DNA from 4 places in the Streptomyces sp. KL116D genome. Region 2 is predicted to be linked to each of the others. Evidence: riboswitches for the same ligand, from Rfam matches in the RefSeq annotation. Region 2 holds a riboswitch; each other region holds the start of a gene.
What was found. Region 2 has a riboswitch for cyclic di-AMP ahead of RBJ77_RS13830 (M23 family metallopeptidase). Riboswitches for the same ligand answer to the same signal wherever they lie in the genome.

Region 1 (5,299 bases), on a different contig from region 2:
CGGGCAACTCCGGGAACTCGACCGGGCCGCACCTGCACTTCGAGGTGCGCCCCGGCGGCGGCTCGGCGATCGACCCGCTGCCGTGGCTGCGCAGCCACGGCCTCGACCCCACCTGAGCCGCCCGAACCCGGGCGTCCCGAACCCGAGCCGCCCGCAGCGGTCGGCTACAGCTTCTCCACCGGCGCGTACCGCAGCAGCAACCGCTTCGGCTTCGGGTCGCCGAAGTCGATCGTCGCCTCCGCGTTCCCGCCCGAGCCGCCGACGCCCACCACCGTGCCGAGGCCGAACTGGTCGTGCGTGACGCGGTCGCCCACGGCCAGCGACACCACCGGCTTCTCGCTCGCCCGGCGCGTGGCGAACGCGGGGGTCGAGCGGGAGCGCGACGAGGACAGCGATGCCGCGATGCCTCCGCCGATGCTCTTGGTCGGGGCCGCCGGGGCGGAGGGGCCGGTGCGCTTCCAGTCCAGGTGCGCGGTCGGGATCTCCTCCAGGAAGCGGGACGGCGGGTTGTACGAGGGCTGGCCCCAGGCGCTGCGCATGGACGAGCGCGTCAGGTACAGCCGCTCCCGCGCGCGTGTGATGCCGACGTACGCGAGACGGCGCTCCTCCTCCAGCTCCTTGGTCTGGCCGAGGGAGCGCATGTGCGGGAAGACGCCGTCCTCCATGCCGGTCAGGAAGACGACCGGGAACTCCAGGCCCTTCGCTGTGTGCAGGGTCATCAGTGTGATGACTCCGTCACCGTCCTCCTCGTCCGGGATCTGGTCGGAGTCGGCGACGAGCGCGACCCGCTCCAGGAAGTCGGAGAGGGTGCCCGGGGCAGCGGCCCCGCCGGCGTCCTCGCCCTGACCCTGGCCCTCACCCTGACCCTCGCCCTCGCCCTCGGCGGCGCCGGTCTCCTGCTCGAACTCCAGGGCCACGGCGGCGAGTTCCTGGAGGTTCTCGATCCGGGTCTCGTCCTGCGGGTCGGTCGAGGCCTGCAGCTCCGCCAGGTATCCGGTGCGCTCCAGGACGGCCTCCAGGACCGTCGCCGGGCCCGCGCCCGACTCGACGATCGTGCGGAGGTCCTCCATCAGCGTGTTGAACCGCTTCACCGCGTTCGTGGAGCGGGCCGCCATGCCGTACGCCTCGTCGACGCGGCGCAGCGCCTGCGGGAAGGAGATCTTCTCGCGCTGCGACAGCGCGTCGATCATCGCTTCCGCGCGGTCGCCGATGCCGCGCTTGGGCACGTTCAGGATCCGGCGCAGCGGGACGGAGTCCTCGGGGTTCGACAGCACCCGCAGGTACGCGAGGACGTCCCGGACCTCCTTGCGCTCGTAGAAGCGGACGCCGCCGACGACCTTGTAGGGCAGGCCGACGCGGATGAAGATCTCTTCGAAGACACGGGACTGTGCGTTCGTCCGGTAGAAGACCGCGACGTCGCCCGCCTTCGCGTCGCCGGCGTCCGTGAGCCGGTCGATCTCGTCGGCGATGAACTGGGCCTCGTCGTGCTCGGTGTCCGCGACGTAGCCGGTGATCTGGGCGCCCGCTCCCGCGTTCGTCCACAGGTTCTTGGGGCGGCGCGACTCGTTGCGCTCGATGACCGCGTTCGCCGCCGAGAGGATCGTCTGCGTGGAGCGGTAGTTCTGCTCCAGCATGATCGTCGTCGCGTTCGGATAGTCCTCCTCGAACTGGAGGATGTTCCGGATGGTGGCGCCGCGGAACGCGTAGATCGACTGGTCCGCGTCACCCACGACGCACAGCTCGGCCGGGTCCGCGTCCTCGCCGTCGGTCGGGCCGACCAGCTCCTTGACCAGCGCGTACTGCGCGTGGTTCGTGTCCTGGTACTCGTCGACCATGACGTGCCGGAAGCGGCGGTGGTAGTGCTCGGCGACGTCCGGGAACGCGCGCAGCAGGTTCACCGTCGTCATGATCAGGTCGTCGAAGTCGAGGGCATTGGCCTCGCGCAGCCGCGACTGGTACATCGCGTACGCCTGGGCGAGCGTCTTCTCGAAGCCGTCGGCGGCGGTGGCGGCGAAGTCCTCCTCGTCGATCAGCTCGTTCTTCAGGTTCGAGATCTTGGCGCTGAAGGACTTCGGCGGGAACTTCTTCGGGTCCAGGTCGAGGTCGCGGCAGACCAGGGCCATGAGGCGCTTGCTGTCGGCGGCGTCGTAGATCGAGAAGGAGGACGTGAAGCCGAGCTTCTTGCTCTCGCGGCGCAGGATCCGCACGCAGGCGCTGTGGAAGGTGGACACCCACATCGCGTTGGCCCGCGGGCCCACCAGGGCCTCGACGCGCTCCTTCATCTCGCCCGCGGCCTTGTTCGTGAACGTGATCGCGAGGATCTGGCCGGGGTGCACGTGCCGCTCGGCGAGCAGGTGCGCGATGCGGTGCGTGAGGACGCGGGTCTTGCCGGAGCCGGCGCCCGCGACGATGAGCAGGGGCGTGCCGCCGTGCACGACGGCCGCCCGCTGGTTCTCGTTCAGCCCGTCGAGGAGGGCTGCCGGGTCGATCGCCGGGCGTGGCGCCCCGTCCCGGTAGTAGGCGTCCCGGGGCGGCGGCGCGTCGAACTTCCCGCCGAACAGGTCGTCCGGAATCGCCTCCGGAGCGCTGTCGCTGTCGGAGTCCTCGGGCGGCGGCGGGGGCTCCTCCGTACCGCTCTGGAGGCTGGCCAGGAAGTTGTCGTCAAAGAGGCTGCTCATCGCTCTACGAGTCTAGGCCGCCCCACTGACACCCCGCCGCCGTCTTCCCATACGTGACCCTTCGCGCACGATGCGGCACCCAAAGCGACACGGAGCGTGCCCGAGAGCAAGGTCACGAAAATGTATCGGGCATATCGAACATCAACCTTCACAGCAGCAACACGAGTTGGCTACGGTGCTGCGCGGGCAGCCCGTCCCCCCGCCCGCGAACAACGCGGCGAGCGGGCAGCCCCCGCCGAGTTCCGTACGCCGAGAGGCAGGGAACCGGGGACCCACCGACCTTGGGGTGAATCGGCTCAACGGCCCAGCAGGACCGGGCGGTTGACCGTAGGGCAGCCTTCCGTACGACATGTACCACCGGCCCGAACCCGACAGCTAACCCGGTAGGCGGACCACGGAAGGAGCGCCTGTTTTGGCGTCGCACCGCAAGCCGCGCAGCCGGTCCCGGATGTCCGGTGGTCTCCGTACGACCCCTGCCGTCGGCATCACGACCGCCGCCCTCACCTCGGTCGCCCTGCTCTCGCAGACGGCGCAGGCCGCTCCGACGCAGCCGGACAGGCCGAGCCTCGAAGAGGTGCAGAAGAAGGTCGACACCCTGTACCGGCAGGCCGAGGTCGCCACGCAGAAGTACAACTCCGCCAAGGAGCAGACCGACAAGAAGAAGACCCAGGTCGACAAGCTCCTCGACGACATCGCGCAGCGCACCGAGAAGATGAACACGGCCCGCCAGGAGCTGGGCCGGTTCGCCGCGGAGCAGTACCGCACCGGTGGCGTCAGCAACACCGCGACCATGTTCCTCGCCGACAACCCCGAGGACTACTTCGCGCAGGACCAGCTGCTCAGCCGGATGACGTCCGAGCAGAAGAAGGCCGTCGACGACTACCAGGAGCAGCAGCGCGCGACCGCGAAGAAGCGCACCGAGGCGCAGGAGAACCTGCAGCAACTCACCTCCTCGCAGACCGAGTTGAAGACGTCCAAGAAGGACGTGCAGACGAAGCTCGCCGACGCCCGCGCCCTGCTGTCGAAGCTGACCGCCGAGGAGAAGGCGCGTCTCGCGGCGATCGAGAAGGCCAAGCAGGAGGCGGCCCGCAAGAAGGCCGCCGAGCTGGCCGCGAAGCAGAAGGCCGCCGAGGAGGCCAAGCAGAAGGCGGCCGACGAGGCGGCGCAGCAGGAGCAGGAGCAGTCCGGCTCGGGTTCCTCGTCCGGCTCCGGCTCCGGTTCGTCCACGGGGTCCGGCTCCTCCGACTACGCGACGAAGGCCGCGAAGGCCCTCGCGTTCGCCAAGGCCCAGGAGGGCAAGCCGTACGTGTGGGGCGCCACGGGCCCGGACTCGTACGACTGCTCCGGTCTGACCCAGGCGGCGTGGAAGGCCGCCGGGATCACCCTGCCGCGCACCACCTGGGACCAGGTGGAGGTCGGCACGACGGTGCCGCTCTCCGACATCCAGCCGGGTGACCTGGTCTTCTTCTACGACGACATCAGCCACGTCGGCCTGTACCTCGGCGACGGCATGATGATCCACGCCCCGAAGCCGGGCGCGTACGTCCGCGAGGAGTCCATCTACTACGACGGCACGGCGTCGATCCACAGCGTGGTGCGGCCCGCCTGACGCCGTCCGCGGTTACGTTCGGGCGGTGCCCGGCCCGAACGTCACCTCGCGTCCCTACTGGTCCCAGCTCCCGCCTGCCGCCGGCGCCGCCGTCATGGCCACCGGCATCGTCTCGGTCGGGCTGCACCTGACCGGGCACGACGGGACGTCGGGCGTCTTCCTGGTGCTCGCCGCCGCGCTGTGGGTGCTGCTCGCGGCCGACTTCTGCTTCCGGCTGCTCCGCGAGCGCGACCGGTGGGAGCGGGAGGCGGACACCCCGCCCGCGATGACCGCGGTCGCCGCGACGTGCGTGCTCGGCACCCGGTTCTCGCTGCTGGGGTGGCAGGGGCTCGCCGAGGTGCTGCTGGCGGTCGCCGTCGTGGTGTGGCCGGGGCTGCTGTACGTCGTCGTCCGGCACTGGAAGCCGAAGATGCCGGGCGGCGTGTTCATCACGTGCGTGGCCACGCAGGCGCTCGCGGTGCTCGGGGCGACGCTGTCGGCGGCGCTGGGACCGGCACGGGGGGACTGGCTGGGGTACGCGGCGATGACGCTGTTCTGGCTGGGGCTCGCGATCTACGCGGCCGCGTTCACGCGCTTCGACCTGCGGCAGGTGCTGACCGGGTCGGGGGACCACTGGGTCGCGGGCGGCGCGCTGGCGATCTCGGCGCTGGCCGCGGCGAAGCTGGTGCTCGCCGGGCGGGCCGGTGACCTGTGGAACTCCGACGACACCGGTGTGCTGCGCTTCATGGCGGGGCTGCTGCTCACGCTCGACCTCAGCTGGTACGCGGTGCTGTGCGGGGCGGAGCTGGTGCGGCCGCGGTTCCGGTACGACGTGCGGCGCTGGTCGACCGTCTTCCCGATGGGGATGACGGCGGTCGCGACGCTGACGGTCGCCACCGCCGTCGAGGTGTCCTGGCTGACGTGGCCGGGGAAGGTGCTGCTGTGGATCGCCGTCCCCGTCTGGCTGGTCGTCGCGACGGGGGCGGTCCGGCAGGTGCTCAGGTCCAGAGCACCGCGATGAAGATGTTGGCGA
Region 2 (5,299 bases):
GCGCTCGGGGCGCAGGCCCATCTCGTTCATCTGGTAGACGATCCGACGGTGGACGGGCTTCATCCCGTCGCGGGCGTCGGGCAGGGCGCGAGAGTAGATGACCGAGTACGCGTACTCCAGGTAGGAGCCCTGCATTTCGTCGACCACGTCGATGTCGAGGATCCTCTCCTCGAAGTCGTCGGGCGGCGGGGTCTTCGTGCTGCGGCGGGCCATCGCTGCTGCGGCTCCTTCACCAACATGAACGGGTACATGAACGAGAACTGTCGCGGACCATTGTGGACCGCCCCACTGACAACGCCGATCGCGACCCGTCCGTAGCGGGTCGCGGGCGGCCCCCGGAAGGGTCCCCGTGCTCGCTTACGGCGTAGCCCGAGCGGGAACTTCGCCAGGTGTCAGCACGCTTGCATACAGTGGCAGGACTGGCAGCAGTTCTGTGGTTTGCTGCGTATTTCGCGTTCTCCGCGATCGAAGGGACGTACATGCCCATGGGTCACACGGCCACCGCCGAGGCCGGCTCCGGCGGCCTGACAGCGACCGAGCACCGGCTGGCCAACGGCCTGCGCGTGGTGCTCTCCGAGGATCACCTGACCCCGGTCGCGGCGGTCTGCCTCTGGTACGACGTCGGCTCGCGCCACGAGGTCAAGGGCCGCACGGGCCTGGCTCACCTCTTCGAGCACCTGATGTTCCAGGGCTCGAAGCAGGTGCACGGCAACGGCCACTTCGAACTGGTCCAGGGCGCGGGCGGCTCGCTCAACGGGACGACGAGCTTCGAGCGCACGAACTACTTCGAGACCATGCCCACCCACCAGCTGGAGCTCGCGCTGTGGCTGGAGGCGGACCGCATGGGCTCGCTGCTGGCCGCCCTCGACGACGAGTCGATGGAGAACCAGCGGGACGTGGTGAAGAACGAGCGCCGCCAGCGCTACGACAACGTCCCGTACGGCACGGCGTTCGAGAAGCTGACCGCCCTGATGTACCCCGAGGGCCACCCGTACCACCACACGCCCATCGGCTCCATGGACGACCTGGACGCGGCCACTCTTGAGGACGCGCGGAACTTCTTCCGCACCTACTACGCGCCCAACAACGCCGTGCTGTCGATCGTCGGCGACATCGACCCGCAGGAGACCCTCGCCTGGGTCGAGAAGTACTTCGGGTCCATCCCCGGCCACGACGGCAAGCCCGCCCCGCGCGACGGCGCCCTGCCCGACGTGATCGGCGGGCAGCTCCGCGAGGTCGTCGAGGAGGAGGTGCCGGCCCGCGCCCTGATGGCCGCCTACCGGCTCCCGGGGGACGGCACGCGCGCGTGCGACGCCGCCGACCTCGCCCTGACCGTGCTGGGCGGCGGCGAGTCGTCGCGGCTCTACAACCGGCTGGTGCGCCGTGACCGCACCGCTGTCGCCGCCGGGTTCGGCCTGCTGCGGCTCGCCGGGGCGCCCTCCCTGGGCTGGCTGGACGTGAAGACCTCCGGTGACGTCGAGGTGCCGGTCATCGAGGCGGCCGTCGACGAGGAGCTCGCCCGGTTCGCCGAGGAGGGCCCGACGGCCGAGGAAATGGAGCGCGCGCAGGCCCAGTTGGAGCGCGAGTGGCTGGACCGGCTGGGCACGGTCGCGGGCCGCGCCGACGAACTGTGCCGGTTCGCCGTCCTGTTCGGCGACCCGCAGCTCGCCCTGACCGCCGTACGGCGCGTCCTCGAGGTGACCGCCGAGGAGGTCCAGGAGATCGCCAAGGCCCGCCTGCGCCCCGACAACCGCGCGGTCCTCGTGTACGAGCCCACGGCCCCGGCCGAGACCGACACCGAGACCGACGCCGATACCGCCGAGAACGCTGAGGAGGCGGGCCGGTGACCGAGCAGCTCGCGATCATGGACTTCCACCCGCAGCCGCAGGCGGGCGCGCCCAAGCCGTGGGCGTTCCCCGCCCCGCAGCGCGGCACGCTCGACAACGGCCTGACGGTGCTGCACTGCCACCGCCCCGGCCAGCAGGTCGTCGCGGTCGAGATCAACCTCGACGCGCCGCTGGACGCGGAGCCGAAGGGCCTCGACGGCGTCTCCACGATCATGGCGCGTGCCTTCAACGAGGGCACCGACAAGCACTCCGCCGAGGAGTTCGCGGCGGAGCTGGAGCGCTGCGGCGCCACGATGGACGCGCACGCCGACCACCCCGGCGTCCGCGTCTCCCTCGAGGTGCCGGTCTCCCGGCTGCCCAAGGCGCTCGCCCTGCTGGCCGACGCCCTGCGGGCGCCCGCCTTCGCCGACAGCGAGATCGAGCGTCTCGTCCGCAACCGGCTGGACGAGATCCCGCACGAGAGCGCCAACCCGGCCCGCCGCGCCGCCAAGGAGCTCTCCCGGCAGCTCTTCCCGGCCGGCGCGCGCATGTCGCGCCCGCGCCAGGGCACCGAGGAGACCGTCACCGCCATCGACGCGGCGGCCGTGCGCGCCTTCTACGAGAAGCACGTGCGCCCCGCCACCGCGACGGCGGTCGTCGTGGGGGACCTGACGGGCGTGGACCTCGCCGCACTGCTCGCGGACACCCTCGGCGCCTGGACGGGTGACACGGCCGAGCCGCGCCCCGTGCCGCCGGTCACCGCCGACGACACCGGCCGCGTCGTGATCGTGGACCGCCCGGGAGCCGTGCAGACGCAGCTGCTCATCGGCCGCATCGGACCCGACCGGCACGACCGCGTGTGGGCCGCGCAGATCCTCGGCACGTACTGCCTGGGCGGCACCCTCACCTCCCGCCTGGACCGGGTCCTGCGCGAGGAGAAGGGCTACACCTACGGGGTGCGCTCCTTCGCCCAGGTGCTGCGTTCGGCGCCCGACGGCACGGGCGCGTCGATGCTCGCCATCAGCGGCTCCGTGGACACCCCGAACACGGGACCGGCGCTCGACGACCTCTGGCAGGTGCTGCGCACCCTGGCGGCCGAAGGCCTCACGGACGCCGAACGGGACACGGCGGTGCAGAACTTGGTGGGCGTGGCCCCGCTGAAGTTCGAGACCGCCGCGGCCGTCGCGGGCACGCTCGCCGACCAGGTCGAGCAGCACCTGCCGGACGACTTCCAGGCGCAGCTGTACCGCCAACTGGCGGCCACGGGCACCGTGGAGGCCACCGCGGCGGTCGTGAGCGCCTTCCCGGCCGACCGCCTGGTGACGATCCTGGTGGGCGACGCCGCGGCGATCGAGGAGCCCGTCAAGGCCCTCGGCATCGGCGAGGTGACCGTGGTCACCGGCTGACCCGTGCCGCCCTGCTGAACACCCTGCTGAACCCGGAGCCCCGGAGGCCATACAGGTCTCCGGGGCTCCGTGGTGTCCCTCACGTCCCTTCTTGTCCGCCCTCGGATCGAACAAGGGTCACGTATGTCCGAATTGGGGCGGAGGTTGCCTGTCTGCTCTGTGGCATGCACTACAAAAGCCGGGATCCGTTTGTCGATCGAAAGATGTCCCGCTTAGCGTCGGTCCGGCTGTCCGCCAGACACACGTCGCGCCCGCGACACCGGACAGTCATCGCCGAGTCCCCCGTGGCGCGAGCCAGGGGAGCCGGGGACCCACCGCAGTCCCTGGGGTGAATCGGACGCTCTTTCCGGCCGTGAGGCGGGGGAGGGGGCCCGTAGGAGACCTTCCTGCTCCGAACCCGTCAGCTAACCCGGTAGGCGAGAGGGAAGGAAAGGACCAGCCCCTTCATGGCGTTCACCCGTGCCACCGGGAAGCACCGTCGTCCGAGCCGTCTCACGCGAACCACCGCGCACGTCGCGGGTGTCGCGGCGCTCACCACGACCGGTGTCATCGGAGGCCTCGCCGCCCCCGCTCTCGCCGCCGACAACGCGGCCGCCGAGCAGAACGGCCTCACCCAGGCGATAGCCATCGGCGACTCGCTGGCCGACCAGATCGACGCGCAGGCCGTCGCGCAGAAGAAGGCCGCCGACGCGGCCGCGGCCAAGGCGGAGGCCGAGAAGAAGGCCGAGGCCGAGGCCAAGAAGAAGGCCGAGGAGGCCAAGCGCGAGGCCGAGGCGAAGGCCAAGAAGGAGCGCGAGGCCAAGGAGCGCGCCGCCCGTGAGGCCGAGCGCAAGCGCCTGAACACCTACGTGGCGCCCATCTCCGGCTCGTACGTCTCCACCGCCTACAAGGCGAGCAGCGGCCTGTGGTCCTCCGGCAGCCACACCGGCATCGACTTCCACGCGGCGAGCGGCACCTCGGTGCACGCCGTCGGCATGGGCACCGTCGTCGAGGCCGGCTGGGGCGGCGCGTACGGCAACAACATCGTGATCAAGATGAACGACGGCACGTACACCCAGTACGGTCACCTGTCCTCCATCGGCGTCTCCGTGGGTCAGTCCGTCACCCCGGGCCAGCAGATCGGCCTCTCCGGCGCCACGGGCAACGTCACGGGCCCGCACCTCCACTTCGAGGCCCGCACCGGCCCCGACTACGGCTCGGACATCGACCCGGTCGCGTACCTGCGCTCGCACGGCGTGGGCGTCTGACGCACCGGCGACAGCATCATCCGAAAGCCCCGGCTCACCGAGCCGGGGCTTTCGCGTGCGCGGACCTCGCCTGGCCAAAAAATATCCCTGGATTCCGGCCCGCCGTCGGAAATTCGGGAACGGTGGAATAGAGTCGATGGGCAGGCGCGCTGACCGGGTGTTCATCGCGTTCGCACGGGCGTCAATCGACCGCGTTTCGCGGGGATTAAGGCGGAGGTCGGGTCATGCGCATTCCCGCGCACTCGGTATGCACGGCCATCCGCGACGACATCGTCGCGGGTGTCTACGAGCGCGGCGGCAGGCTCACCGAGGAACAGCTCGCGCGCCGCTACGGAGTCTCGCGCGTGCCGGTCCGCGAGGCGCTGCGCACCCTGGAGGCGGAGGGGTTCGTCGTCACGCGCAGGCACGCGGGCGCGTGCGTGGCCGAGCCGACCGAGCGGGAGGCCGCCGACCTCCTGGAGATCCGCATGCTGCTGGAACCGCTGGGCGCCGCCCGGGCCGCGCAGCGCCGCACCGACGCCCACCTCAAGGTCCTGCGCGGCCTGGTCAGACTGGGTCAGGAGCGGTCCAGGGGCGGTCAGAGCGAGGATCTGCGCTCGCTGGGCGGCTGGTTCCACGAGACGCTCGCCCAGGCCTCGGGCAGCCCCGGACTGATCGCCCTGCTCACCCAGCTGCGGCACAAGATCGCGTGGATGTACGCCGTGGAGAGCCCGGCCCAGCCGGCCGAGTCCTGGGCCGAGCACGGCGCGATCGTGGACGCGGTGGCCCGCGGCGACGCCGAGCGGGCCCGCTCCCTGACCGCGCTGCACACCGAACGGGC
Region 3 (5,299 bases), on a different contig from region 2:
GGTGGCGGAGTTCAGTGAGGCGATCGCGCGACAGGAGGACCTGCTCCTCACCAAGGTGCCCGAGTACCTTGCGGCGGGTATGGACCCGGAGTTCCTCCAGGCTTCCATCGCGTCGGCGCAGGAGCAGCTGACCGATCTGCGATGCCAACGGGCGGTGGCTGCCGAGTGGCTGGCCGTCAGGGCGGAACAGGATCGCCTGAAGGCCGACCTCCGCGACGTCGTGGCCGCCGGACCCGACATCGTCCCCCGTCTGACCGCCGTGCAGGCGGCGCGCCTGTGCGACGCCTACGAGGTGGAGGTCGTCCTGGTGGCGCGGGGACAAGAGCGCAAAGCAGGGGTGAGATGCCCTGTCACCGAATGGCATCGGGAGACGGGCACCCTGGTGCCGCCGGACCCGACGGATGAGGAGTGGGAGGCGGTCGTCGCGGCTGTGCGCCCGTTTTTCGCCAAGAAGCACTTCACCAGCAAGTACGACATCCGGAAGCAGTTCGACTGGATGCTCCACCGGCTTCGTACCGGGCTCGCATGGGTCGACATGCCTTTGGAACGGGGGCAGAGGGAGGCTGTCCGCGCGCGGCAGCTGGCCTGGTGGCAGAGGGGGGCCTGGCCCCGTGTGATGGAGATCCTGGGCGCCGACCTGCGGGGAGACCCTGCACACCGGCGTACGACCCTGCCGCCCTTCCGACTGGTGACCCTCTTCGGTGGAGGAGCCGAAGAAACAGGCGGCGATGAGGGGGCTCCCCGCGGCCGTGCGGCCTGACCCTCGCGGCGTGATCTCCCGGATCTGCGCTGGCGCGGCGGCCTCATCATGCGTGGACTGCGCACCCTGCCGGTCGAGTTCACACCGCGTCAGGCATAGCGGTCACGTCCCGTTTCGCACCTTAAGCGAGCCCCAAGGAACTGACGGTCCGTCAAAGCTGTGACTTTCACGTGATCTGCGCTGCATCGACTTGTGACAAGCGTTCGAGTCCCGCTACGTTCACCAGTCATCGCGACACATGCACAACAGGCACCACTCTTCCCACCCGTCGCGTGCAGCATCAGTCTCGCGAAAGGCAACCGCATGCTCTCCGGGAACGGTCGTCACCGTCGCCCCCGTCAGGCTCCTGCTCTCGTCGTCGCCTTCGGCGTCACGGGAAGCGCCATCGCGATCCCGCTGCTCGCCGCGACGAGCGCGAGCGCCGCCTCCACCACCACCTGGGACAAGCTCGCCGAGTGCGAGAGCGGTGGCCAGTGGAGCCTGGACGCGGGCAACGGCTACTACGGCGGGCTCCAGTTCTCGCAGGAGATGTGGGAGCAGTACGGCGGCCTCGACTTCGCCCCGCGTGCCGACCAGGCCAGCCGCTCGCAGCAGATATCCGTCGCCGAGAAGGTCCTCGACGCCCGGGGTCCCCTCGCCTGGCCGAGCTGCTCGATCACGGCGGGCCTGACCCAGGGCGACGACTCCGCCGATGTCGACCCGGGTGCGAGCCCCTCCCCGCAGGCGTCCGACTCCGCGGGTGACGGCCAGGGATCGGACGGCTCGGGAGAGAAGAATCACGGCAAGTCCGGTGAGTCCGGCAAGGCCGATGAGTCCGGCGAACCGGGCGACGCGTCCGACACCCCGTCAGCTGACGCCTCGGGAGATACCTCCGGTAACAAGGAGAGTGGCGAGCCGACGGACGACGCGAGCGGCAAAACGGACAAGTCGGGTCGACTCGACTCCGCTTCCCCGGCTGCTCCGGACGCCTCGGACGCCTCGGAGTCCGCCATGCCGCCCTCGTCGGCCCCCGCGGACGACACCACCGGCGGCCGGCACCGCGGCGACCGCGCCCCGGACGACACCGCCGACTCCCGTACGGGGGACGGGCGTCACGCCTCCCGCGACACGAAGCGCGGCGACGGCGATTACACGGTCCGTTCCGGCGACAACCTGTGGGACATCGCGGACGCCCAGGACGTGCGAGGCGGTTGGTCCACGCTCTACGACCTGAACAAGGGGACGGTCGGCTCCGACCCGGACCTCATCCTTCCTGGTCAGAGTCTGGATCTTGGTGTCGAATCGGGCGAAAAGTAGCGGGAGTTCGGGGTGGGTTGAGACTCGTATGTCCACTTTTGCTCGAGTGAGACATGAGTCTCAAAGACCCTGATCGTCTTTGAAATCGGGCGGATCTACTGCTTAACGTCGTCACCGCTCGCCACTGCGGGCCCCGATGGACGTCACGCCGAATCCTGCCAACGTCCGTACGGGAACAGTCGACGCGTCAGCGCCGTAGGCAGGAGCGGGGGACCCAGGTAAGCGCCGTCGAGGGAGACCGAGACGGCTTGGGGTTAAGCCGCGCACAAGGTTGCGCGGCCGGGCACTCACTGGCCCGAACCCGACAGCTCACCTCGTAGGCGTCGGTGAGGGGATCTCTCCATGCTGTTCTCCAGCAAGGGCAAGCACCGCCGCCCGTCCAAGGCCGTCCGTGTCGCCACGCTCGCCGGTGTCACCGGTGCCGCCGTCGCCGTCCCGCTGATGGGCGCCACCTCCGCCTCCGCCGCCTCCACCTCCGAGTGGGACCAGGTCGCGCAGTGCGAGTCCGGTGGCAACTGGTCCATCAACACCGGCAACGGCTACTACGGCGGCCTCCAGTTCTCGGCCTCCACCTGGGCCGCGTACGGCGGCACCGCCTACGCGTCCACGGCCAACCAGGCCTCCAAGGCGCAGCAGATATCGGTCGCCGAGAAGGTCCTCGCCTCCCAGGGCAAGGGCGCCTGGCCGAGCTGTGGTGTGGGCCTCTCGGGCGCCTCCACGTCCAACCCCGCGCCGGCCGCCGAGCCCCAGCAGCAGCAGGCCCAGCCGAAGCAGGCTCAGCCGAAGCAGCAGGAGCGCTCCGACTCCTCGACGACCACGCGGTCCGAGAAGCGCGAGACCGTCACCACCCCGACCGGCAAGAAGGTCGAGAAGGGCGACGGCGAGTACAAGGTCAAGTCCGGTGACACCCTCAGCAAGATCGCCGAGGCGCACGGGACGACCTGGCAGAAGGTCTTCAAGCTGAACAAGGACATCGTGTCCGACGCCGACCTGATCTACCCGGGTCAGCAGCTGCACCTGAAGTAAGCAGCGCCGCCGCACGTATATAGGGGAACCCGGCATCGGCGGACGCCGAGATCCCCTCCCGTCCCCCAACGGGCCGCTCAGCGCGCCCCCCATCTCCGGAATCCGGAGGTGGGGGGTTTCGCGTGCCCGCCGCCTGCGGGCCGGTGGGGCTTCTCGCGCAGTTCCCCGCGCCCCTGAAAGCCTGCGGCTTCGCCGCGCTTTCCCCTGAACGCCCTGCGGCCTTCTCCTGATGAAGGTCGCGCACGGAGTGCGCACCTTCAGGGGCGCGGGGAACTGCGCGAGAAGCCCCCACCGGCCCGCACCCGGCAATGGTCGCCGACCCGGCAGGCGGGATTCCGTCACCCGGTCGCCACCACCCCGCTTTGTTTAGGTCGGGAACATTTTGCTAACGGCCGTGTCCACGAGACGGGCGGTCGGCTGGCCGATGCCCCGGAGCCGGTTAGGCTCAAGGGGTCGAGGCCGTGCATCGCGGCCCCGCATAGCCCGCGTCACATCCCAGAAGGAGATGCTCGTGCCGTCCATCGACGTCGTCGTAGCCCGGGAAATCCTGGACTCCCGAGGCAACCCCACGGTCGAGGTCGAGGTCGGCCTCGACGACGGCAGCACGGGTCGTGCTGCTGTTCCGTCCGGCGCCTCCACCGGTGCCTTCGAGGCCATCGAACTCCGTGACGGTGACCCCAACCGTTACCAGGGCAAGGGCGTCGAGAAGGCCGTCCTCGCCGTCATCGAGCAGATCGGCCCGGAGCTCGTCGGCTACGACGCCACCGAGCAGCGCCTGATCGACCAGGCGATGTTCGACCTGGACGCCACCGACAACAAGGGCTCCCTCGGCGCCAACGCCATCCTCGGCGTCTCCCTCGCCGTGGCCCACGCCGCCTCCGAGGCCAGCGACCTGCCGCTGTTCCGCTACCTCGGCGGTCCGAACGCGCACCTGCTGCCCGTCCCGATGATGAACATCCTGAACGGTGGGTCGCACGCCGACTCCAACGTCGACATCCAGGAGTTCATGATCGCCCCGATCGGTGCGGAGTCCTTCTCCGAGGCGCTGCGCTGGGGCACCGAGGTCTACCACACCCTCAAGAAGGTCCTGAAGAGCAAGGGCCTGGCCACCGGCCTGGGCGACGAGGGCGGCTTCGCCCCGAACCTCGGCTCGAACCGCGAGGCCCTCGACCTCATCCTCGAGGCCATCAAGGAGGCCGGTTACATCCCCGGCCAGCAGGTCGCCCTCGCGCTCGACGTCGCCGCCTCCGAGTTCTACAAGGACGGCAAGTACCTCTTCGAGGGCAAGGAGCGCTCCGCCGCCGAGATGACGGAGTACTACGAGGAGCTCGTCTCCGCGTACCCGCTCGTCTCCATCGAGGACCCGCTGTACGAGGACGACTGGGCCGGCTGGAACGTCATCACCGCGAAGCTGGGCGACAAGGTCCAGCTCGTCGGCGACGACCTCTTCGTCACCAACCCGGAGCGCCTGGCCCGCGGCATCGAGGAGAACTCGGCGAACGCCCTGCTCGTGAAGGTGAACCAGATCGGTTCGCTGACGGAGACCCTGGACGCCGTGGAGCTCGCCCAGCGCAGCGGCTTCAAGTGCATGATGTCCCACCGCTCCGGCGAGACCGAGGACGTCACCATCGCCGACCTCGCCGTCGCCACGAACTGCGGCCAGATCAAGACCGGCGCCCCGGCCCGCTCCGAGCGCGTCGCCAAGTACAACCAGCTCCTGCGCATCGAGGAGATCCTGGACGACGCCGCGGTCTACGCCGGCCGCAGCGCCTTCCCCCGCTTCAAGGGCTGACCTCCCCTGACGCCGTAGTTACGTACGTCCCCGCACTCGGTCCCGTACCGTGTGCGGGGACGTACGTACGTATCGGGGAGGCGAGCAGGCGATGGCCGGTAAGGTCCGCGACCGGAACAAGGACCGGTCCGCCGCGTTCTCCACGGCCACCCGTCTGAGGCTGCTCGGCGAGCAGACCGCCGAGCGCGTCTACCGCTCGCAGAACAAGCGCCAGGCCCGCCGCTCCCGCCTCACCGGCCGCGCGGCGCTCCTCGCCCTCGTCCTGTGCACGCTGGTGGTCGCGCTCGCGTACCCGATAAGGCAGTACGTCTCCCAGCGCGGCGAGATCGAGGACCTCCAGCGCCAGCAGCAGGAGGCCGAGGAGCGGGTCGAACGGCTCCGCGACGAGAAGGCCCGCTGGCAGGACGACGCGTACGCCGAGCAGC
Region 4 (5,299 bases), on a different contig from region 2:
AAATCTCGGTACGAGGGCGGCAAAAGCCCCCGATACGCATGCCACCAATGATGCCCACCGGCATCCTCCGCGCCCGCCAACGCGACCACCAGCTCGCGCAGTTGGGGGTCCTGGGTGTCGAACGCGTCGAGCAGCAGCAGGACGTCCGACGGCTTCACGCCACTGCGCCCTGTCTCGATCCGGCTCACCTTCGACTGATGCCAGCCGACGAGCCGGGCTGCCTCACCACTGGTGAGCCCGGCCTTGACGCGCAGCGCGCGCAGTTCGGAACCGAGCTTGCGGCGGCGGACCGCGGGACCGTACTTCATTTCTGACTCCTCGGGCGCCTCAGGCCTCGGACCGGGCTCCTTCCCGACCCGCACGGGGTAGCTCCTGAGCAGACGGTAGAGGAACCGGCGTGCGCTCGCCCAAATACGGTCTACCGTCGCAGAGTTCACCGCTTCGAGCGACAGATATATGCATATCTTGAGGGATCGGCACCATAGAGGGGTGTCCAAGTGGCACTCTGGCGCGAAGCAGTAGTCGGGGGCCGCGCGTGAAGCGATCCGCCGCAGGCGGACAACCGGCCCCGGCGGGAAAGGGACGACGTCGCCATGGCAGACCACCAGGAAGCATCCGTCACGCTGCCGAGCGATCCCGCCTCGGTCTCCGCCGCCCGTGCCTACGTCACCCATGTACTGGCGGAGTGGGGCATGCCGGGCGACACCGACACCGCGGACGTCGTCCGTCTCATCGTCTCCGAACTCGCGACGAACGCCGTGCAGCACACCCTCGGTCAGTCACCCACCTTCACCGTCGACGTGGAGCTGGAGCGCGACGAGCAGCTGCGCATCGGCGTCACCGACAGTCATCCCCGCTACCCCAAGCGGCTGCCCGCCGCCGTCCAGCAGGACAACGGCCGGGGCATGGTCATCATCCGCTGCCTCACCGCGGAGTGCGGCGGCAGACTCTCGGTCGCCCCGACACCCGAGGGCGGCAAGACCGTGTGGATCGCGCTGCCCTGGATCACCCGCCTGAACGGCGACAACGGCCGCGCGGCGCCCGCCTGCTGACGTCCCGTCATCCGCCGGCTCGGCTCCGCGACGTCCCGTCATCCGCCAACTCGGCTCGGCGACGTCCCGTCAACCGCCGGCCCGGCCGAACGTCCCGCGCACCAGCGCCCGGAAGCTGTCCACGGCCGGGTTCGTCTCGTCCGACCGGTGCACCAGCGAGATCGTGCGCCGCAGGTTCCCGGGTGCCAACTGCCGTACGCCGACCGGCGTCGCCGACGTCCGCGCCACCATCTCCGGCACCACCGCCACCCCGAGACCGGCGCTCACCAGCGCGCACACCAGCGCATAGCCGGGCGTCTCCACCAGGACGGACGGGGTCGCCCCGGCCTTCGCCAGCGCCGACTCGACGCCCTGGCGCGGCGGATGCGTCGGCGCCATGCTGATCAGCGGCTGCCCCGCGAGCTCACCGAGCGGCAGCCGGACCGTGCCCGCCGTCCCCGCGGTCAGCGCATGCCCGGGCGCCGTCACCAGGACCAACTCATCGACGAGCACCGGCTCCTGGACCACGGACGCGGGCACCGGCACCGGTTCCGCCGGGTCGTAGGCGTGGGTGAGCGCGACGTCCACCGTGCCGTCGGCCACGGCCGCGATCCCGAGCGGCGGCTCGTACCCCGCGACGGCCAGCTCCACCTCCGGGTGCGCCCGGCGGAACGCGGTGAGCGCGGGCGGCAGCAGATGCATCCCCGCCGTGGTGAACGTCCCGACCCGCAACCGCCCGCCCGACAGCCCGGCCACCCGCGCCAGTTCGTGCCGGGCCCGGTCCATCTCGTCGAGCACCCGGCGGGCCGCCGCCACCAGGACCTCGCCCGCCCCTGTCAGCCGGGCGCCCCGGTGGTGCCGCACGAGCAGCGCCGCCCCGGCCTCCCGTTCCAGCTTCGCCAGCTGCTGCGACAGGGCGGGCACCGTGAACCCCAGCCGCTGCGCGGCCCGGGTGATCGAACCGGCCTCGGAGACCGCCACCAGCGCGGCGAGCCGCGTCGGGTCGTACATGTCGGCCTCCGGCCACCGGGCGACACAGGATCGCCAAAGGGTTAAGCATTGCTTCAGGCAGACTCAGAATATTCCACATACCTGCTGAAGGCCGGGTTCGGGCAGGCTGGCGTCCATGGACGCTCAACTGGTCGCCTTCACGGGCGTCGCCGCGGGCATGGTGGCGCTGCCGGGCGCCGACTTCACCGTCGTCGTACGCAACTCGCTCGTCTCCCGCCGCGCCGGAGTGGCCTGCGCGCTCGGGGTCGCCGGGGGACTCCTCGTCCACACCGCGCTCGCGGTCGCCGGCGTCGCGGCCGTCCTCACCGCGGTGCCCACGCTCTTCCACGCACTGCAACTCGCGGGCGGCGCCTATGTGCTGTATTTGGGGGTGCGCACGCTCCAGTCGGCGCTGCGACCGCTGGGGGAGCGGGCCGAGGCCGCCGTCGACGCGGCGCGGGCCCCGGCGGGCGGCGCGCTGCGCCAGGGCTTCCTGACGAACACGCTCAACCCGAAGGCGCCCATCACCTTCTTGAGCGTGCTGCCGCAGTTCGTGCCCGCGGGCAGCCCGGCCCTGCCGCGGACGGCCGTGCTGTCGGCCGTCGTCGTGGCGCTCGCCCTGCTCTGGTTCCCGACCGTGGCCCTGCTCGTGGACCGGCTCGGCCGGTGGCTGCGCAGGCCGCGCACCGCCCGCGCCGTGGAGGGCGTCACCGGGAGCGCCCTGGTCCTGCTGGCTCTCGTTCTTCTTCTGGAACCGCTCTTCGCGTGACCAGCGAGCGCCGCAGCAGCCAGGGCAGCACCGCCCACAGCCCCGCACACACGACGAACGTGCCCGCAGCCGCCGCGATGCCGCTGCCCCGGTCGAGCGTCACATCGACCACCAGCAGCACCGAACCGGTCAGCGCGAGCACCAGCGCCGCCATCCCGTAGCCGGCCAGCCGCGACGAGATCTGCACCAGCTCCCGCTTCGCACCCATCTGGAACAGCACGCGGTGCACGGCGGCGGGCGCCATGAGCAGGGCGGCCGCCAGCACAGCGAGCAGCAGGGTCGTCACGTACGTGGCGCGCTGCACGGTGTCCAGGGACGGGAAGCGCGACGTGAACGCGAGCGTCAACAAGAAGGCGAACAGGAACTGCACCCCGGTCTGGATGACCCGGAGTTCCTGCAGCAGCTCACTGAAGTTCCGGTCCGCCCGTTCCAGGGGCGTCTCGTTGCGCTCCTTCATGCCGCACGGGTATCCAGCCGGGACGATCTCAATCGGGACCGTTCGCGGCGCATGGGGACGGGCCTGGCGCCCGGCCCGTCCCCACGGGCGGTTCTGCGGCAGCGGCGGTGCGGATCAGCGCACCCGGCCGTACCAGACGCTCTTCGTCCAGATCTTCTGCAGTCGCACCACGTCCCCGGTCTTCGGGGAGTGCCAGATCCGGCCCTTACCGGCGTAGATCCCGACGTGGTAGACGCTCCGGCCCGAGTGGAAGAACACCAGGTCACCGCGCTTGCGGCTGTGTACGGAGACATGACGGGTCTTGTTGTACTGCTGCGCGGCGGTACGGGGCAGCTTCTTGCCCGCCCGCTTGAACGAGTAGAGCGTCAGGCCCGAGCAGTCGAACCGGTGCGGCCCCGTGGCGCCCCACTTGTACGGCGATCCCTTCTTGGAGGCCGCGACCTGGAGTGCCTTGGTCGCGGACGTGGCCGCCGATGCCTCGGCCGCGGCGCCGGGGACCATGAGCCCGGCTCCCGCGACGGCGAGGGTCAGGGCCGAAGCGGTTCCGGCCCGGGTCAGCAGCGAGGGGACACGATTGAGCGCAGTCATGCGCAACCCTTCGTCAGCCGCCTGCGAAGGATGACCTGTCGGGTTCGGGCCGGCGAAGATGCCCGGCCGCTCGCGGCGGCTTCACCCCAAGGACCACTCGGAACGGCTGCTCCGGTGGACCGTCGTGCCTGGGTCCTCCACTCCTGCCGATGCACTTCTGTCGACCTGGCATCCGGGCGGCGGCAGGACTCGGCGTCCGCACGGACCGCCCCGCCGCGGCGGCGGGGGCTTGTCGTCGGAAGGGATCTTCACGCACGGATGTCGAGAAAACCGAGCTGAACCGGCGGTAAGTGAGGCTCCTCACGCTTGACCCGTTCAGGTGGACAGTGCGGCTTTCGGTGCCCGGCCGCGACGCCCGACGACGCTCGTACCAGCGACGGAACATCAAATTCCGGTGGTCGCGTACAGCCGTGACGCAACTCCGGCGGGCTTCATGGAGGACGAACGTCTACGCCGTTCGGGGGTACACCGTCTGGGCCGTTTCGATCCCGGCACAGACGGGTCGGTCGTCGCGCGAGCACACCTCAACTCTCGTCGACCTCAACTGACCACTTCTGGCGGCAAAGTGACCCTCTGTGTTCGCCTCTCTCCGTCAAGGACGCGCAAAGCCCGTGCGAGGGTTGTCGCGTGCACCTCGTGCTCGCCGCGCTGGTGCATCAGCGTCAGGGCGTCCCGCAGGGCCGTCGCCCGGCTGACGAGCGCCTGCGCCGCCCGCAGGCCCCGGTAGGTGTCGTCGCCGCGCGCCGGATTGATCCGCGCGATCAGATCGACCACGGCCAGATAGCTGTCCACGAGCTCGCACTCGGCGCGGGTCAGTGCGGGCAGGGGCGGTGGTTCGGGTGGATACATCGGCGCCTCACCTCGTGCCCGGCGTGCTCGCCGACGCCTTGCGGTTCTGCAGGACGTGGTCCACCAGGCCGTACTCCAGGGCCTGCTGGGAGGTCAGTACGGTGTCCCGCTCGATGGCGTCGCTGATCTGCGCCCGGGACCTGGTGGAGTGCCGGGCGAGCAGTTCCTCCACCTGCTCGCGCATGCGCACCATCTCGCGCGCGTAGATCTCCAGATCGGTCGGCTGCCCCTGCGCCGGCTCCGGCAGCGCGGGCTGGTCGAGCACCACCCGCGACCCGGGCAGCATCATCCGCTTCCCCGGCGCGCCCGCCGCGAGCAGCACCGCGGAGACCGAGGCGGCCTGCCCCAGACACGTCGTCTCCACCTCGCAGCTGACGAACTGCATCGTGTCGTAGATCGCCGTCATCGCGCTGAACGAGCCGCCGGGGGAGTTGATGTACAGCGAGATGTCCTGGTCGGGCGCCAGGTACTCGAGGTGCATGAACTGCGCCATCACGTCGTTGGCCGACGTGTCGTCGATCGGGGTGCCTAGGAAGACGATCCGCTCCTCCAGCAGCTTCGAGTACGGATCGAGGGTGCGCTGCCCCGACGAGGTGCGCTCGGTGAACTCGGGCA

Region 1: it holds a riboswitch for cyclic di-AMP, as region 2 does, so the genes downstream of both, RBJ77_RS41190 (NlpC/P60 family protein) here and RBJ77_RS13830 (M23 family metallopeptidase) in region 2, are expected to answer to the same signal.
Region 3: it holds a riboswitch for cyclic di-AMP, as region 2 does, so the genes downstream of both, RBJ77_RS04800 (transglycosylase family protein) here and RBJ77_RS13830 (M23 family metallopeptidase) in region 2, are expected to answer to the same signal.
Region 4: it holds a riboswitch for cyclic di-AMP, as region 2 does, so the genes downstream of both, RBJ77_RS00605 (C40 family peptidase) here and RBJ77_RS13830 (M23 family metallopeptidase) in region 2, are expected to answer to the same signal.

The regions. Positions count from the first base shown of each region.
Region 1 covers NZ_JASERH010000106.1:5,133-10,431, forward strand. The annotation lists gene RBJ77_RS41180 (M23 family metallopeptidase) at 1-116, shown strand, start outside; gene pcrA (DNA helicase PcrA) at 165-2,678, opposite strand; cyclic di-AMP (ydaO/yuaA leader) riboswitch at 2,902-3,084, shown strand; gene RBJ77_RS41190 (NlpC/P60 family protein) at 3,091-4,287, shown strand; gene RBJ77_RS41195 (tellurite resistance/C4-dicarboxylate transporter family protein) at 4,313-5,287, shown strand; gene RBJ77_RS41200 (hypothetical protein) at 5,265-5,299, opposite strand, start outside.
Region 2 covers NZ_JASERH010000035.1:136,847-142,145, forward strand. The annotation lists gene RBJ77_RS13815 (DNA topoisomerase (ATP-hydrolyzing) subunit A) at 1-213, opposite strand, end outside; gene RBJ77_RS13820 (M16 family metallopeptidase) at 480-1,847, shown strand; gene RBJ77_RS13825 (M16 family metallopeptidase) at 1,865-3,232, shown strand; cyclic di-AMP (ydaO/yuaA leader) riboswitch at 3,494-3,666, shown strand; gene RBJ77_RS13830 (M23 family metallopeptidase) at 3,679-4,479, shown strand; gene RBJ77_RS13835 (GntR family transcriptional regulator) at 4,704-5,299, shown strand, end outside.
Region 3 covers NZ_JASERH010000014.1:35,293-40,591, forward strand. The annotation lists gene RBJ77_RS04790 (recombinase family protein) at 1-760, shown strand, start outside; gene RBJ77_RS04795 (transglycosylase family protein) at 1,064-2,056, shown strand; cyclic di-AMP (ydaO/yuaA leader) riboswitch at 2,193-2,394, shown strand; gene RBJ77_RS04800 (transglycosylase family protein) at 2,399-3,082, shown strand; gene eno (phosphopyruvate hydratase) at 3,594-4,874, shown strand; gene RBJ77_RS04810 (septum formation initiator family protein) at 4,966-5,299, shown strand, end outside.
Region 4 covers NZ_JASERH010000004.1:26,007-31,305, reverse strand. The annotation lists gene RBJ77_RS00630 (helix-turn-helix domain-containing protein) at 1-308, opposite strand, end outside; gene RBJ77_RS00625 (ATP-binding protein) at 594-1,052, shown strand; gene RBJ77_RS00620 (LysR family transcriptional regulator) at 1,122-2,042, opposite strand; gene RBJ77_RS00615 (LysE family translocator) at 2,158-2,790, shown strand; gene RBJ77_RS00610 (DUF6328 family protein) at 2,729-3,247, opposite strand; gene RBJ77_RS00605 (C40 family peptidase) at 3,362-3,835, opposite strand; cyclic di-AMP (ydaO/yuaA leader) riboswitch at 3,839-4,008, opposite strand; gene RBJ77_RS00600 (hypothetical protein) at 4,376-4,684, opposite strand; gene RBJ77_RS00595 (ATP-dependent Clp protease proteolytic subunit) at 4,692-5,299, opposite strand, start outside.